DNA from 4 places in the Nonomuraea sp. NPDC003709 genome. Region 4 is predicted to be linked to each of the others. Evidence: riboswitches for the same ligand, from Rfam matches in the RefSeq annotation. Region 4 holds a riboswitch; each other region holds the start of a gene.
What was found. A riboswitch is a leader RNA that binds a small molecule or an ion and turns the genes downstream of it on or off. The one in region 4 is predicted to bind cyclic di-AMP.
Positions count from the first base shown of each region.

Region 1: another riboswitch for cyclic di-AMP. It lies ahead of ABZX61_RS31960 (GH25 family lysozyme); the one in region 4 lies ahead of ABZX61_RS34145 (hypothetical protein).
Region 2: another riboswitch for cyclic di-AMP. It lies ahead of ABZX61_RS11330 (C40 family peptidase); the one in region 4 lies ahead of ABZX61_RS34145 (hypothetical protein).
Region 3: another riboswitch for cyclic di-AMP. It lies ahead of ABZX61_RS29975 (hypothetical protein); the one in region 4 lies ahead of ABZX61_RS34145 (hypothetical protein).

Region 1 is NZ_JBEXMW010000011.1:274,930-279,056, reverse strand. Features, by position in the region: gene ABZX61_RS31970 (MarR family transcriptional regulator) at 272-772, shown strand; gene ABZX61_RS31965 (DUF4142 domain-containing protein) at 855-1,532, opposite strand; gene ABZX61_RS31960 (GH25 family lysozyme) at 1,807-2,574, opposite strand; cyclic di-AMP (ydaO/yuaA leader) riboswitch at 2,586-2,730, opposite strand; gene ABZX61_RS31955 (MBL fold metallo-hydrolase) at 3,197-4,127, opposite strand, start outside.
Region 2 is NZ_JBEXMW010000003.1:569,268-573,394, reverse strand. Features, by position in the region: gene ABZX61_RS11340 (RDD family protein) at 1-602, opposite strand, end outside; gene ABZX61_RS11335 (amino-acid N-acetyltransferase) at 688-1,257, opposite strand; cyclic di-AMP (ydaO/yuaA leader) riboswitch at 1,534-1,683, shown strand; gene ABZX61_RS11330 (C40 family peptidase) at 1,689-2,729, shown strand; gene ABZX61_RS11325 (LuxR C-terminal-related transcriptional regulator) at 2,756-2,968, opposite strand; gene ABZX61_RS11320 (helix-turn-helix domain-containing protein) at 3,611-4,012, opposite strand; gene lysX (bifunctional lysylphosphatidylglycerol synthetase/lysine--tRNA ligase LysX) at 4,097-4,127, opposite strand, start outside.
Region 3 is NZ_JBEXMW010000010.1:239,844-243,970, forward strand. Features, by position in the region: gene ABZX61_RS29965 (aminotransferase class III-fold pyridoxal phosphate-dependent enzyme) at 1-958, shown strand, start outside; gene ABZX61_RS29970 (alpha/beta fold hydrolase) at 955-1,800, opposite strand; partial or broken gene ABZX61_RS29975 (hypothetical protein) at 2,052-2,417, opposite strand; cyclic di-AMP (ydaO/yuaA leader) riboswitch at 2,718-2,853, opposite strand; gene ABZX61_RS29980 (DUF5302 domain-containing protein) at 3,020-3,220, opposite strand; gene ABZX61_RS29985 (MDR family MFS transporter) at 3,269-4,127, opposite strand, start outside.
Region 4 is NZ_JBEXMW010000012.1:361,981-366,107, forward strand. Features, by position in the region: gene ABZX61_RS34130 (TrpB-like pyridoxal phosphate-dependent enzyme) at 1-237, shown strand, start outside; gene ABZX61_RS34135 (DeoR/GlpR family DNA-binding transcription regulator) at 496-1,272, shown strand; gene galT (galactose-1-phosphate uridylyltransferase) at 1,269-2,348, shown strand; cyclic di-AMP (ydaO/yuaA leader) riboswitch at 2,414-2,555, shown strand; gene ABZX61_RS34145 (hypothetical protein) at 2,561-3,517, shown strand; gene ABZX61_RS34150 (DinB family protein) at 3,538-4,038, shown strand; gene ABZX61_RS34155 (ATP-binding protein) at 4,049-4,127, opposite strand, start outside.

The sequences.
Region 1 (4,127 bases), on a different contig from region 4:
CCTCCGGCCGTACCCGCTGCGGAGGTTCGGGACGGCGGCGGGCCGAGTGCCCCGGCACCCTGCGGGAGCCGCCGCCGAGGGCCACACCAACCCCTCGGGCCGCAGGCGGGCCCGGCGGGAGCGGAGGAAATTCCCCAGCTCAACGCAACGAGGGTGGCCCACCTGGACCCAGGCTCAGCGAGACGGGTCGGCCGGGATGGGATCGACGGGGTGGTGCGGACGATGGGGATCTCGTGCCCGTGATCCGCCCCGCGCATATACAACAGTGCCTATGAAGGAAGACGATGACCTCCAGGCGCAGGGAGAGGATCTTTCGGCTGTCGTCACGGCGGTGCTGACCGGGTCGCGGCTGTTGGTGGCGGTCGCGGTGAGGTCATTGGGGGCGGTCGGGGACAGGGTCACGTTGCCGCAGTTCAGGATGCTCGTCGTGCTGGCCGGCCATGGTGAGACCAAGCTGGTCACGATGGCGGAGCTGCTGGGGGTCAACTCCTCCACGGCGATGCGGATGGCCGATCGGCTGGTGGCTGCCGGGTTGATCGTACGGGAGGTCAATCCGCACAACCGGCGCGAGAGCCTGATGCGGCTGACGGACGAGGGACGCCGCATCGTGGACGAGGTGACCGCGCGCCGCAGGGAGGAGATCGGCGCGATCGTGGCGCGGATGTCGGCCAGGCAGCGCCGGGCGCTCATCTCGGCCATGAACGCCTTCAACGAGGCGGGCGGCGAGCCACCTCTGAACGTGCCGAACCCGCTGGGCTGGTCCGCTGTCTGAATCGCTCACGCGGCGCTGAGCCGCCGACCAAATGCCGGCACCTCGCGGCGGCCGGAAGCCGTGCGGGCTCCCTCCTCGGCCGTCAGATGGACGGGGTGGGGAAGCTCTCGGGTGTGGTCAGGCCGGTGCTCTCCAGGAGGCGCTGGTGGTTGAGCACCGCGGCGTTGGCCTGTTCGGAGAAGCGCCGGACCAGGGTGTTCTGCGTGGTGCCGCGTACCGTGCCGATCAGGGTGAAGATCTGTCCGTGCGCCAGCCGCAGCCATTTGACGTACGTCTTGTCATAGGCGGATCCGGACCTGCCGGAAATATCTGTCATCCAGTCCTGCTGCTGAGGCGTGGGCTTCACCGGCAGTTTGACCTTCAGCTTGGCGGCCACGTCGCGAACCTGCCCGTCGAGCATGTCGTGCTGAGCCGCGATCTCCTTGCTGACCTGGCGGACGCGGGCGCTGTTGGCGCGCTGTATCGCGTCCTGGGCCATGGGCATCTCCCACAGGCTGGCGAGCCGGACCTTCTTGATGAGCTCCTGGTCGGCCTCGGACAGCGGTCCCCACTTGGTCTGCCGGGTGCGGGCCTCCGGCTCGTCCTCCACGGGTTGGACGGTGGGTGCGTCGGTCGGTCCTGTCTCGACGGCGGTCGGCTCGGTGCTCAGGCCGGCGGTGTCAGAGACGGGCGTCGGCGTGTAGCCGGCGCAGGCGGTCAGAGTGCAGAGGGCGGCAATGCCGCAACTGATGAGAGCGCGACGGCTGTCGAGGAGTCGCATACGCCGTCATCCCCTTCCGGTCCCTTGGACGCGGCCTTCGTGAGTGGCGCCGGTCACTGAGGGATACGCGGGAGGGTGCGGGAGTGTTCATGGCATTGTGCAAGATTTGCATTGGGCAAGACTGCCGGGGTCCGCTGAGCCGTTGTCCGAGGCGGCCTTCACCGGTGCCATCCGTGACCGGCGTCCACCGCGTGCTCCTCCGGGCCGAGAGGAGCACGCGGGGCGGCGTTCACCTGGGAGCAACCCGATCGCGGTGCGGACCCGCCGGGTGGGCTCAGGCCGTGGGGCGGCCCAGGCCGCGCAACTGGTCGGCGGTCAGCGCGGAGACGTTCTGGTCGACAGGGGACTCGGAGTACTGGTGGATGGCCCAGGACTTCCAGTCGGCGGGCGGGGTGATGGCCCCCTTGGCCTTGCTGTAGTGGGCGACCCACAGCGGGTACTCGGACAGGCCCTTGCCGTACTTGTTGGCGAAGTTCCAGCCGCTGTAGAACATCGGGGTGATCCCCGTCTGGTCCTTCACGTACGACAGCCACGTCTTGGCCCAGGCGTTGACCTCGGCGACGGATCTGCCGTTCGCGGTCTCCAGGTCAAGGACCAGCAGGTCGCCGGCCTTGGCGGGCTGCGAGTTCACCACGGACAGGAAGTGCTCGGCCTCCGCGATGGGATTGTTGCGGGGATGGCCGTAGTGGTACGCCCCGCGCACGATGCCCTTCTTGCCCAGCTCGCGCCAGTGCCTGGCGAATGAGGCGTCGCGGAAGGACGTGCCTTCTGTGGCTTTGATGATGCCGAACTTGGCCGGGCTGGCATTCCAGTCGTACAGGGGCTCGTAATTGGAGATGTCCAGGCCGTAGATGAGGGGTCCGGCTCCATGGCGAGTCGCCTGCGCCGGGCTCTGCTCGGTGGGCGATGCGAATGCGAAGGTGGTGATGGCGGCGGTTGCGGCGAGGATCGCGACGGCGACGGCGAAGCTGAGGTATTTGGTGAGGAGATCGCGGTGATTCTTGAGGATGCAGGCGATGGTGGCAAGCCGGGGCTTGGACATGAGGCATTGACTCCTTGCTTCCATACCGCCTACCGGGTTAGCTGACGGGTTCGGGCCTGGAAGTGCCCTACATGGCGCAGCCTGGGCTGGCGTCCGATTCACCCCAAGAACGTGGGTCCCCGGTTCCGCGAGGTGCGGATTCGGCGGCCGGACGCTGTCCCCGAAGGGCTTCTTCGGGCAGCGCGCGGTCCGGTCAACGAAGCGGCAACGATGCGGCGAAAGGGCGCCACATCCGTGCCGCAACTAGGCAAAAGATAGACATATATCCATAGATGGTGCAAGTAGTGCAAATCTGATTCGCGGGTGTCGGCGACTGGGCGGCGCTGAAATGCCGTGCCTGTAGGGATTCTGGTGCTTGGCAAAAAATCGGGGGGGTCGCTTGCGGGCCTTTATGATCTCGGCACGGGTGGGACAGACCATTCATGCGTTGCCATTGTGACCAAACGCCGTTCTGCGGGTAATCGTGACTCCAGCCCTGTCCTTTGACGTCCGCGGCGCCGTCGGGCACGCGGGAGCCGGGCAGGCGGGCGGACTCCAACTCTCCGGGAGTCCGCACGTCGATCGGCCCCGGCGGGTCACCGGATCCGGGCAGGCGTCCCGGTGTCGCCGGGGCCGAGGGTGGTCAAGAGGGGGTCTCGTCGGGGGTGGTGATGGGCAGGCCGGCGTCGGCGGCCCGGGAGTAGGCGTCGTCGATGTGGACCACCTGACGGCCGCTGCGGGCCAGCAGGCTCGCGGCCGCCGCGGCCCGGTAGCCGGTGCCGCAGTGCACCCACACCGTTCCCGCCGGCACCTCGGCCAGGCGCTCCGGCAGCTCCGGCAGCGGGATGTGCACGGCGCCGGCCACGTGACCGGCCCGCCATTCGTTGCCCATCCGCACGTCCAGGACGGTCGGGCCGCCGACCGGTTCCCCCGCGCGGGAGATGGCCGGTTCGCTCGCGCGGGCGGCGGCCAGGTCGGCGAAGGTCGCGGTGGTCAGCTCGGCGATCAGGCCCGGGTCGTGTCCGGCCCACTGTTCGACGGTGCCGGTCGAGGCGGCGGCCGGGCGGTCTATGCCGATGCGGGCCAGTTCGCGCTGGGCGGCGGCGACCTGTTCGGCCGACTCGCCGAGCAGCGTGAGCGGCATGTCCCACGGGGCCAGCCAGCCCAGCCAGGTCGCCATCGGCCCGTCCAGGCCGAAGCTGAGCGTGCCGGCCAGGTGCCGGTCCGCGAACGCCTTGCGTGAGCGCAGGTCCACCACCCATTCGCCCGCCCGCAGGCGAGCCAGCAGCTCAGCGCTGTCGGCCGGCCGCGCCGGGGTCAGGTCGATCGGCTCCGCGCCGGCGGCGTTGCGCGCGCCCATGTGGGCGTAATAGGCGGGGTAGGCGTCCAGCCCTTCCAGGATGTGGGTGACGAAGTCGTCGGCCTCCATCCGCAGCACCGGGTTGACGTCCTTCTCCCGGCCGATGGTCGAGGCGGACGCGCCGGACTGCGTGACCGCGCAGAAGCTGCCGAACCCGTGCGTCGGCCAGAGCCGCGCGCCGTCGGGCAGCAGGCCGGACAGCCGCCGCGCGGAG
Region 2 (4,127 bases), on a different contig from region 4:
CCGTACTGCTGCTGACCGTAGTCCGGCTGCGACTGGGGTTGCTGGCCGTACTGCTGGCCGTAGCCCTGCTGACCCGACTGCGGCTGCTGCCCGTAACCCGGCTGGGACTGGGCCTGCTGGCCGTAGCCGGGCTGGGACTGCTGCTGCTGGCCGTACTGCTGGCCATAGCCCTGCTGACCCGACTGCGGCTGCTGACCGTAGCCCTGCTGGCCGTACTGCTGCTGACCGTAGTCCGCCTGGGACTGCGGCTGCTGACCGTAGCCCTGCTGCCCGTAGCCCTGCTGGGACTGGGCCTGCTGGCCGTAGTCAGGCTGGGACTGCTGCTGCTGGCCGTACTGGGGTTGCTGGCCGTGCTGCTGCTGTCCGTACTGGGGTTGCTGCTGACCGTACTGCTGTTGCTGTCCGTACTGCTGTTGCTGGCCATAGCCCTGCTGACCGTACGGGGGCTGCTGCCCATAGGCGTCGTCCGCCCGGTAGCCGATCACAGTCGCGTCCGGGTCGGGCTCGCCGGGGTGGCGGCCCTGGTTCTGCTGCCCGTAATAGGGAGGCGCAGAGTTGTCTCCGGATTCGTCCTGTGGATACGGCGGCTGTCCGGTGCTCACCGTGTCACCTCGCTTCGAGTGCGCATGTGGCACGTGTCAGGACACATGCCTGTGCTGCCCAACGTATCGACATAGGTATCAACAATCACCTTTCCATCTGGTCAAGGTCCACGTCACCCGATGTCAGGTGGAGCAGCATGCGGGTGTTTCCCAGCGTGTTCGGCTTGACGTGTTCAAGATCCAAAAACTCGGCAACACCCTCGTCGTACGAGGCCAGCAGTTCGGCGTAGACCTCAGGTGAGACCGGTGTGCCCTGAATCGGGCGGAACCCGAGTCGCGCGAAGAAGTCGACCTCAAAAGTAAGACAGAATACACGTCGCAGACCCAAATCCTTAGCCTGCTGGATCAGCGCGGAGACGATCCGGTGGCCGACGCCCATCCCCCGGCACTCGGGATCCACCGCCACCGTGCGGACCTCCGCGAGGTCCTCCCAGAGCACGTGGAGCGCGCCGCAGCCGACGACCTGCCCGTCTCGCTCGGCCACCCAGAACTCCTGTACGTCCTCGTACAGCGTCACCGTGGCCTTCTCCAGGAGCCGCGGCCCCGCCCCCGCGTAGGTGTCCACCAGGCGTCTGACCATGCGCACGTCGGGCGTGCGGGCACGCCGGACCACCACCGCGGTCTCGGGCACTGTCAGCTCGGCCACCTGCTCCATGGTTCTCCAGGGTACAGATCTCATTACGGCTCAGCCCTAACTCCCATGTCTCGGCCCATCTTGTTACATCTCGTGGTCAGATCGGCACGGGACCGCGCGGCCAGCTCGCGCCCGCCGAAAGCGCGGACAAATAGGGCGTAGGGCCTCTTCCGCACGGGTGACCACGAGATCACCTTGTGACCCTTCGGTTGTGAAACCTCTACAGACTTGGCAGTTCTGGTTGAGCACGAACCCGGAGTGCATTAGTGTCCAGCGACAATGTTTCCCGCGTGTCGCGCGGGATGCACGCCCAATTCTCGCAAGAGAAGCCGGGGAACCGCCGGTGGCGACCTCCTACGCCACCACTGGGGTGAATCCGAGTCTTTCGGTAGGGCTGCTCCGGCCCGAACCCGTCAGCTAACCCGGTAGGCGTCGACGAGAGGAGCTGGTTGGTGAAGCCCACGCTCAGCGGTGGGGGGAAGTCGGCGGGCAAGCACGCCCGCCCTCCGGAACGGGCCCGGCGACGACGCCGCGTCGGTGTGGTGAGTCTCACAGTCGCCGCGCTGCTGTTCGCCATCCCCGTCGGTTCGGCGTCCGCGGATCCCGAGCCCTCGCTGAAAGAGCTCGCCGACCAGGCCACGAAGCTGCACACCGACATCGAGACGCTGACCGAGCAGTACAACGGCCAGCGGGAGAAGCTCAAGACCGCCAAGAAGGCCGCCGAGGCCGCGGAGAAGACGCTGACGAGCAGCGAGACGGATCTCGCCGCCAAGCGCTCGAAAGCCGTCGCGCTGGCCCAGAACGCCTACATCACGGGCGGCCTGAAGACCCTCGCCTTCACCACCTCCGACGACCCCGAGGGCTTCCTCAACCGCGCCGCGACCTCGTACGCGCTGCAGACCGAGCAGGGCGAGGAGATCAACCAGCTCACCAAGGCGATGGACACGGCCACCCGCGCCAAGGAGAGCGCCACGGCCCGCATCGACGAGGTCCAGAAGCTCGTCACGGACCTCGAGGCCAAGCGCAACAAGATCACCAAGCTGGTGACGAAGGTCGAGAGCAGCCTGTTCAGTCGGGCCCTGGGCGAGGCCGGGCGCCCCGGCACGCGGGCCGTGCGCGTCAACCTGCCGATCCCGGGCTCGGGGAAGGCCGCTGAGGCCGCGCGGTGGGCGCTCACGCAGCAGCTCAAGCCGTACGTCTGGGGCGCCGAGGGCCCCGGCTCGTACGACTGCTCCGGGCTCGTCATGGCGGCGTTCCAGCGGGTGGGCATCTCGCTGCCGCACTACACCGGCGACCAGTGGACGGCCGGCCGGCACGTCTCGCGCGAGGAACTCCGGCCGGGCGACCTGGTGTTCTTCTACAGCGACCTGCACCACGTGGGCATCTACATCGGCGGCGGCATGATGGTGCACGCCCCGCAGACGGGTGACGTCGTACGGATCGCGTCGATCGCGAGGCGGCCGTTCGCCGGCGCGGTGCGCATCGCCGACTGAGCCCGCACCCCGGCGGTCCGCCGCGGCTAGATCAGCTGGCGGCGGGCTGCCCAGGCCACGGCCTCGATCGCCGTGGCCACGCCTATGCGGTCGCAGATGCCGCGCAATCTTCGTCGTACCGTGCGCCCGCTGATATCCAGCCGCCGCCCAACCCGATCGACCGTGACTCCCTTGGCCAACTCCGCCAGCAGCGCCAAATCAGCATGGCTGAGCTCAACGCCTTCAGTGAGCACATCCATCGGGAGCCCTCCCCCCAACAGCAGAACTTGGACCTCACAGACGGGCCAAAGCCGCTCCTCGCAGACGGTAAACGCATCGTGGAAAGGTCGTCAAGCATGACAATCGCCGCACTTGACGAGCGCTATTGACATGATCCGCTATATATGACGCACTCGCGATATGTCAGAACGTAGAGTGATCACATTGGGGCTTCCGGAATGGCCCTGACCAGCGTTCCGGTTTTCGATCAGTTCGCCATGGATATTCCGCATGATCGATACCCGCGTTATCGCGGGACACGCGTCCGTGACGCGATCTTTCCGGCGCACGGCAAGCCACCAATCGCTCGCTTTGTACCGCGCTCCCACACGATCCGACAACCCAGGTCAGGCAGTCGATTAAGGCAATTGGATCAATCCGCTATGGCAATTGCCGCCGCGGGTTCAGGTCGGCGGCCCGCCGGGTGGCGGGCGTCCTGCTCTGACCGCCGGGCCGGGCGGCCTCGTTTCCGGGTGCGCGTGCCCGGCGGGATCACAGGGATGGCCGGGACACCACGGACGCTCCCTGACCCGCGCCTCCGCGGCCTTGACGCGATGCTTACAAGCGGCTTCGGATCGGAAACCGGGCGGCCCGGAAGCCGGATTCGCGACGGCGATGATCGCTCAGGCGCCGGCGGCGTCGTAGCGGTCCCTGGCGGCCTCGACGTCCTCCATGTGCGTCTCGGCCCAGCTCTTGATCGCGGCCACCAACGGCATCAGGTTCTCGCCCAGCGGGGTGAGCGCGTAGTCCACCCGTACCGGCACAGAAGGGGTGAGCGTGCGCGAGACCAGGCCGTCACGCTCCAGGCCGCGCAGGGTCTGCGTGAGCATCTTCTGGCTGACGCCCGCGATGCGCCTGGACAGGTCGCTGTAGCGGCGCGGGCCCTGCGCCAGCGCGGTCAGCAGGAGGGTGACCCATTTGTCGCTGAGGGTGTCGAGCAGCTTCCTGGAGGGGCATTCGGCGAAGTACGCGTCGAAGACCTGCCTGGCCTCGTCCCGCTGCTCCGCCGCCGTCTTCGTGGCCATCCGCTCGCCCCTTCCCGATCGCTGCTTACCAGGAGAGGGTAGAGCGCCCGCGGCGGGCGCTCTACGACGGCGGCAGGATGCGGGTCAGTGGGTGGGCTTGACCAGCGGGAAGAGG
Region 3 (4,127 bases), on a different contig from region 4:
CCCCGGCCCGATCATGGTGGAGCTGGCCGAGCTGCTGGTGGACACCGTGCCCAGCGCCGACTGGGCGATGTTCTCCAAGAACGGCACCGACGCCACCACGCAGGCGCTCATGGTCGCCCGCGCCGCCACCGGCCGGACCAAGGTGCTGATGGCGCACGGCGCCTACCACGGAGCGGACCCCTGGTGCACGCCCTCCCTGGCGGGCACGACGCCCAACGAGCGGGCCGACCTGGTGGAGTTCACGTACAACTCACTCGAGTCCTTGGAGGCCGCGGCGGCGACCGTGGAGGGCGACGTGGCGGCGATCATCGTGACGCCGTTCAAGCACGACTCGTTCGAGGACCAGGAGCTGGTGGAGCCCGCCTTCGCGCGGGGCGCCCGCGCCCTGGCCGACCGGCTCGGGGCCGCGCTGGTGATCGACGACGTGCGGGCCGGGTTCCGGGTCGACCTGCGGGGGTCCTGGGAGCCGTACGGGGTGCGGCCCGACCTGACCGCCTGGTCGAAGGCCATGGCGAACGGCTACCCGATCGCCGCCGTCACCGGCACGGACGCGCTGCGCGGACCGGCGCAGACGCTGTACTCGACGGGGTCGTTCTGGTTCTCGGCGGTCGCCATGGCGGCGGCCAAGGCGACCATCGAGACGCTACGCGACACGGACGGCATCGGCGCCATGGAACGCGCGGGCACGCAGCTCCGTGAGGGGCTTTACGCGCAGGCCAAGTCCCACGGGTTCGTGGTGAACCAGACGGGACCCGTCACGATCCCGTGGCTCAGCTTCGACGGGGACGCCGACCTCTCCGTCGCGATGTGGTGGAGCGACGCCTGCCTGCGGCACGGGGTCTACCTGCACCCGTGGCACAACTGGTTCATGTCGGCCGCGCACACGGAGGCCGACGTGGCCAGGGCGCTGGAGGGCACGGACCAGGCGTTCGCGGAGACCCGTGCCCACTTCGGCTAGGGAGCGGTGAGCTTGCTGATCTCGGCCACGACGGACGGCCAGAGCATGCGCGGCAGGTCGTGGCCCATGCCCGGGTAGGTCACCAGCCGGGCGCCCGGGACGGCCGCGGCCGTGGCCTGGCCGCCCGCGACCGGGACGAGCTGGTCCGCCTCCCCGTGCAGCACCAGCGTGGGCACCCGCACCCCGGCGAGCCCTGCCGTGCGGTCGCCCGAGGCCATGATGGCGGCGAGCTGCCGGGCCGTCCCGCCGGGGTCGAAGCAGCGGTCGAACGCGAGTCCGGCCAGCAGGGTGATCCGCTCGCGGTCCAGCTCGTATCCGGGCGAGCCGATGACCGACCAGGTCAGCACCGCCTGGGCCTGGACCGCTTCGCGGTCGGCGGGAGGCGCGGCCATGAGGGTGGCGAGCGCGGCCTCGGTGGGCGGGGCCGCCGAGGGGCCGGGGGTGGACATGATCGAGGTCAGGGTCAGCACCCGGTCCGGGTGGCGGATGGCCAGCGCCTGGGCGATCATGCCGCCCATCGACGCTCCGACCACGTGGGCGGCCGGCCAGCCCAGCGCGTCCATGAGTCCCGCCGAGTCGTCGGCCAGGTCGTCCAGCAGATACGGCGAGGGCGCCCCCATCGCGGGAACGCCCTTGTCGTGGAAGTGTGTGGAGAGACCGGCGTCGCGGTTGTCGAACCGTACGACGTGGTGTCCCTGGTCCGCCAGCAGCGCGCAGAGCCCTTCATCCCAGTGGATGAGCTGCGCGCCGAGCCCCATGATGAGGAGCAGGGGGCGCCCCTCGTGCGAGCCGAAGCTCTCGTAGGCGATTTCGATGCCGTTCGCGGCTACGCGGGTGGTCACGAGGACCAGAATGACATTCTGGTCCAGGTCCGTAAAGTTCAGCCCTTGAGAAGATTGCGAACGCGGTCGCTGGCGAGCACCACGCCGCCGCCCACCGCGGCCACGGCGCTGGCCACGACGGCGCCCGTGCTGGCGCTCCACTCTCCGGCCTCGCGCGCCGGCGGCGGCACGGCCGCACCGGCCGCCGGGGGCTCGGCCGGGTTGTCGTCGCGCTCGGACCAGGCGCCGGTCGAGAACGGGACCGGGTAGTTCTTCTTGCCGGGACCGTTGCCCCACTTGGTGATGACGTAGTCGACCTTGATGTGCCCCTGGCCGCCGACGCCGTCGACGCCGAGCGTCTCCATGTTGAACGAGCCGCCGGTCAGCTCCGCGAACGTCTTGCCGTCCAGGTCGAGCATGACGCCGTTGTTGGAGGGCACGCCCGGGCCGCGGTCGCCGACGAAGAAGGGCAGCTTCTTGCCGTCGTGAATCACGTATCCCTCGGTCATGAGCGGCCAGCTCGGGCTGGCGGCCATACCTTTCTGCATGGGCTTGCCGCTGGCGGGCAGGCCGGTGTCCCCGGCGCGGCCGGAGGAGTCGTCCCAGAAGTACGAAGCAGTGGTCGAGCCCTTGAGCAGGACCTTCTCTTCCGTGTTGGAGTCGGCGTGGGCCGCGGTGCCGGCGATGGTGAGCGCGCCGACGGTGGAGGCGGTGAGCAGAGCGAGGGTACGCAAACCAGAACGTGCAGACATGAAAAGTACAGTCCTTCGCGAGGGGGCAGGGAGATTGCGCTCGCTTGAAAAAGGGCGTAGCAGGGGAAAGCACCTGACAGGGGGAGAGCTACGCGGAGCGCGAAACGAGCCTGGAGAAGGGACCGCTCAGAGGGCGGCCGTCATCACGCTGTAGGGGTGTTCTACGTGATCATTCAAGTTCTGCATATGTCCTCTCCATCTCGCCTACCGGGTTAGCTGACGGGTTCGGGCGGTGGAGTTGCCCTACCGACGCAAAGTCGGATTCACCCCAGGGAGGTGGGTCCCCGGCTCCCGAGTGATCGGGATTAGGCGCCAGCCGGCTGGTTCCCTTGTGTGGTCCACGCCACCGGCTGGTAAGTGGGCATCACTCTAACCACGTATTCCGGACAAACACAAACAGTTCGTCATGAATCGGTGTAAAGATCTACCTGCCCCCGGCATAGAGAAAGGGGGCACGGCATTGCCGTACCCCCTTGAAATTCCCGGCCTCAGCCGCCGCTCTTGCGCCTGAACGATCTTTTACTCGCAGCCGGACCGTGCGCCCCGTGGATCTTCGATGGGTCGCCGCCCTTGCCACCCGCGCTCGAGTCCGCGTGCTGGTTACGCTTGCGCTCCAGCGCCTCGCGGAACTTGCGCTTCATCTCGTCCTCGGGAGTCTCGCTGACTTCCGGCTCCGGTGTTTCCGCCATGAGGACCTCCATGGTGTTGGGGACTATCACAGCTTCGCATGGCGCCGCTTATGACGCGAAACTGGCCTCAACCCTGTTCTGCGGCGTGGCGGGCACCTCCAGCCGCCTGGCCGGCATCACCACCAGCGCGATCAAAGCGAGCAGCGCCCCTGCCACCCCCAGCGACGGGATGACCGCCGCCGCGGCGGAGGCGTGCGCGGCGGCCAGGCCGTGCACGGGCGCCTCCGCCGTGACCGTCGAGGTGTAGAGGGTGCCGCCGACGGCCAGCGCCACGGAGCCGCCGATCTGGCGGAAGAAGGTCAGGTTCGCGGAGGCGACGCCGATGTACTGCGGCTCGACGGACTGCTGGGAGGCCACGGTCAGGCCGGACAGCATCGGGCCCATGCCCAGCCCGATCAGCAGCATCCAGCCGGCCAGCAGGAGCCCGTTGGTCTGCGCGGTCAGGTTCAGGCAGAGCAGGGCGCCCGCGACGAGCAGGAACGGGGAGGCGACCAGCCACGGCTTGTAGACCCTGGTCCTGGACATGAGCGTGCCCATGACGACGCTGCCCAGGACCATGGCCAGCGTCATCGGGTAGATCCTCAGCCCGGACTCGGTCGCGCTGACGCCGAGGGACTGCTGGAAGTAACGCGGCAGGAACACCACGCCGGCGTACATGCAGAAGGCCGTGAAGAAGGACGTGACGTTCACGAGCGTGTAGGTGCGGTTGCCGAACAGGTGCATGGGCATGATCGGGCTGACCGCCCGCCTCTCTACCAGCACGAACACCGCCAGCAACGCGACCGCGAGCACGATCGGCCCGGCCACGGCGGCGTCGGTCCAGGTGTGGCCGTCCAGGCCCTTCTCCGTCAGGCCCAGCAGCAGCGCGCTGATGGCCACGGTGAAGACCGCGATGCCCGCGTAGTCG
Region 4 (4,127 bases):
TTTGCCAGGACCGAGGGCATCGTGCCCGCCCCGGAGCCCACGCACGCGCTCGCGGAGACGATCGCCGAGGCCCTGCGGTGCAAGGAGAGCGGCGAGGAGAAGGTGATCCTGACCGCGCTCTGCGGCCACGGCCACTTCGACCTGAGCGCGTACGACCGCTACCTGGCCGGGCACCTGGAGGACTACACGCTGCCGCAGGACCGCATCGAGCAGGCCCTGACCGAGCTGCCGGGCTGAAAGCGGGGTGGCCGCCGAAAGAGGCGGCCACCCGGTCAGCGCGCCGTGGGGCGCTTGCCGTGGTTCGCCTTCTTCTTCTTGCGTGCCTTGCCCTTGCGTGAGCGCCTGGCCATAAGCTCGCCTCCGGTGATCGGGCCAATGATCGGCTACGCCACGAGCCTCCCCGCCCGTGCTGACCAGCGCAAGCGCAGCACGCGAACTAACATTCCCCAACAATTCCGTGTCATAATTTGGTGGAATCTGTTGGAAGGAGCGGGCGTGCTCGCACAGCAGCGTCAGCAGACGATCCTCGAACGCGTGCGCAGCAACGGCGGCGTCCGGGTCGCGGACCTGGTCCGCGAGCTGGGCGTATCCGACATGACCATCCGTCGGGACCTCGAGGTGCTGGCCGAGCGCGGGTTGCTGGAGAAGGTGCACGGCGGCGCCACCGCCCTCGGCCCCGGCTCCACCGAGGAGCCGGGCTTCACCGCCAAGTCGGCCCGCCAGCAGCAGGAGAAGGAGGCCATCGCGCGCCGCGCGGCCGGCCTCGTCCGCCCGGGCACGGCCGTGGCGCTCTCGGCGGGCACCACCACGTGGGCGCTGGCCCGCCACCTGATCGCCGTCCCCGAGCTGACAGTGATCACCAATTCGATCCCCGTCGCCGAGGTCTTCCACCGCAACCCGCGTTCCGACCGCACGGTCGTGCTGACCGGCGGCGTGCGCACGCCGTCCGACGCGCTGGTGGGCCCGGTGGCCGTGGCCGCGATCCGCCGCCTGCACGTGGACACGCTGTTCCTCGGCGTGCACGGGATGAGCGTGCGGGCCGGGTTCACCACCCCCAACCTGCTGGAATCGGAGACCGACAGGGAGCTGGTGGCGGCCGCCAACCGGCTGGTCATCCCCGCCGACCACACGAAGTGGAACACGGTCGGCATCAGCACCATCGCCGAGCTGACCGAGGCCGACGTGGTCGTCAGCGACGCGGGGCTGCCTGAGGACGCACGCATGGAGCTGGCCGAACGGGCCGGAGAACTGATCATCGCGGAGGGCTCGTGAAGCGCACCATCACCCATCTGGCCGACGGCCGTGAGCTGATCTACTTCGATCAGCGGGACGACGCCGACCGGAGCGCGATCGACCGGCGGGTGCTCGACCCCCGGCCGGTGGCCTCCGAGCTGCGCTACGACCCGCTGACCGAGGAGTGGATCGCGATGGCGGGGCACCGGCAGACGCGCACGTTCCAGCCGACCGGCTCGGCGAGCGAGTGCCCGCTGTGCCCGTCGTCGGACACGCGCTCGTCGGAGATCCCGGCGTACGACTACGACGTGGTGGTGTTCGAGAACCGATTCCCCTCCTTCTCCACCAATTTCGGGACTTATACAGACGTGGGGGGCCTGAGTGAGGTCCGGCCGGGAGTGGGGCGGTGCGAGGTGGTCTGCTTCACCTCTGAGCATTCGTCGTCGTTCTCCCAGCTCTCCGACGGCCAGGTGGAGCTGGTCATGGAGGCGTGGGCCGACCGGACGGCCGAGCTGTCCGGGATCGAGGGCGTGGAGCAGGTGTTCTGCTTCGAGAACCGGGGCGAGGAGATCGGCATCACGCTGGCCCACCCGCACGGCCAGATCTACGCCTACCCGTACGTCACGCCCAGGACCAGGCTCCAGCTCGCCGCCGCCAGGCGCTACTCGAAGGGGAACCTGTTCGCCGACGTGCTGGCCGCCGAGCGGGCCGCGGGGACGCGCGTGGTGGCCTCCAACGAGTTGTGGACGGCGTTCGTGCCGGCCGCCGCGCGGTGGCCGTACGAGGTGCACATCTACCCGCACCGGCAGGTGCCCGATCTGGCGGCGCTGACGGAGGAGGAGCGGTCGGCGTTCGCGCCCCTGTACACCTCGGTGCTGCGGGCCTTCGACGACCTGTTCGGCGTGGTGATGCCGTACATCTCGGCCTGGCACCAGGCGCCCGTGCGGCAGGACCGCGAGCTCGGCTACCTGCACCTGGAGCTGTTCAGCATCAGGCGGGCGCCGGGCAAGCTCAAGTACCTGGCCGGGTCGGAGTCCGCCATGGGGGCGTTCGTGAACGACGTGCTGCCGGAGGAGGCCGCGCGGATGCTTCGATCACAGGTAGATCACTATTAGATTTCTAATGGGGGTCGCGTTACTCGTGATCTACCACTAACATCCCTTTTGTGCCTGGCCGTAACAGCAGGCACACGCCTAATCCCGGGCGAGTCGCCCGGGAGCCGGGGACCCATCCGCACCTGGGGTGAATCCACTTCGGTGGTAGGGCACGCAGCTCCCAGCCCGAACCCGTCAGCTAACCCGGCCGGCAGAGGGAGAGGAACATCCACGTGGCGGCTCCGTCCCCCGCGACTCTTGCCATCGGCCTCGTCGCCGCCGCAGCCGTCGCCCTCCTGCCGGCGACCGCGGCCTCGGCGGCCCCCAAGCCGTCGGAGGCCGAGCTCCGCGCCCAGCTCAAGCAGCTCAACAGCAAGATCGACAAGCTCATCGAGAAGTACAACCTCAAGCGCGTCGAGCTGGCCAAGGCGCAGGCCGCCGCCAAGGCGGCCAAGGAGCGGCTGGCGGCCGCGGAGACGACGCTGGCCGCCGCCGAGCAGCGGGTCGGCGACCTCGCCAGGATGCGCTACCAGAACCACGACCCGTCGCTGCCCTCCGTCCTGATGGTCCAGAACGGCGGCGGCGCCGCCCTGCTCGAACAGCTGACGGCCGAGCAGCAGGCCCTCGTCCAGGGGGTGGCCAAGGCCCGCGACGACAAGAAGAAGGCCTCCGACGAGGCCGCCGCGCTGGCCACCCAGATCGGCGTGGACGCCAAGGACGTGACCGAACAGCGTTCCGAGGCCGAGGACATCATCGACGACATCAAGAAGAAGCTCCAGGACCTCGTGCCGCTCGGTCCCGGCCGCAAGTCCGACGGGAGCTGGGCACCGGAACTGCCCTCGGGCTCGGACAACATCACGGCCCGTACGCGGCTGATGAAGGCGGAGCTGGGCAAGAACTTCAAGCTGCCGTACACGGTGGGCTGCTTCCGCTCGGGCTCCAGCGGCGAGCACCCGCTCGGGCGGGCCTGCGACTTCATGATGAGCACCGGCGGGACGATGCCCGCGGCCATCAACAACGCCCTGGGCGACCGCATCGCGGACTGGGCGCTCAAGAACAAGGGCAAGCTCGGCGTCAAGTACGTGATCTGGAAGCAGCGCATCAACATGGGCTCGGGCTGGCGGGCCATGTCGGACCGCGGCAGCGTCACCGAGAACCACTACGACCACGTCCACATCTCGATGTACTGAGCTGGATAAGGTCGGACATCATGACTGACACCCGAATCCCGCCCGCTCTCACCGGCGACGAGCGGACCACGCTGAACAACTGGCTCGAATGGCACCGCGGCACCCTCGCCGTCAAGTGCGCGGGCCTGTCGGACGATCAGCTGCGCCTGCGCTCCGTCTCACCCTCGACCATGTCCCTGCTCGGCCTGGTCCGGCACCTGGCGAACGTCGAACGATCCTGGTTCCGCCGCGTGCTGAACGGCGAGGACCTCCCCAAGCTGTGGGACAAGGACCGCGACAACGACGCCGACTTCAAGGAAGTGGACGCCGCCTCGGTCAAGGAGGCCTTCGCCACGTGGGAAGAGGAGGTCGAGCGCGCCCGCGCCATCTCGGACGCCAGGCCGCTGGACGCCGTCGGTGACCACAGAGGCCAGGAATGCACCCATCGCTGGATCCTCATCCACATGATCGAGGAGTACGCGCGGCACAACGGTCACGCGGATCTGCTGCGCGAGCGCATCGACGGGGTGACCGGAGAGTGACCGGGGCCGATCAGGGCTCGGTGCGGAACAGCGCCCACACGGCCTTGCCGCCGCGGGCCAGCGGGTCCCAGCCCCAGCACTGGCTGTAG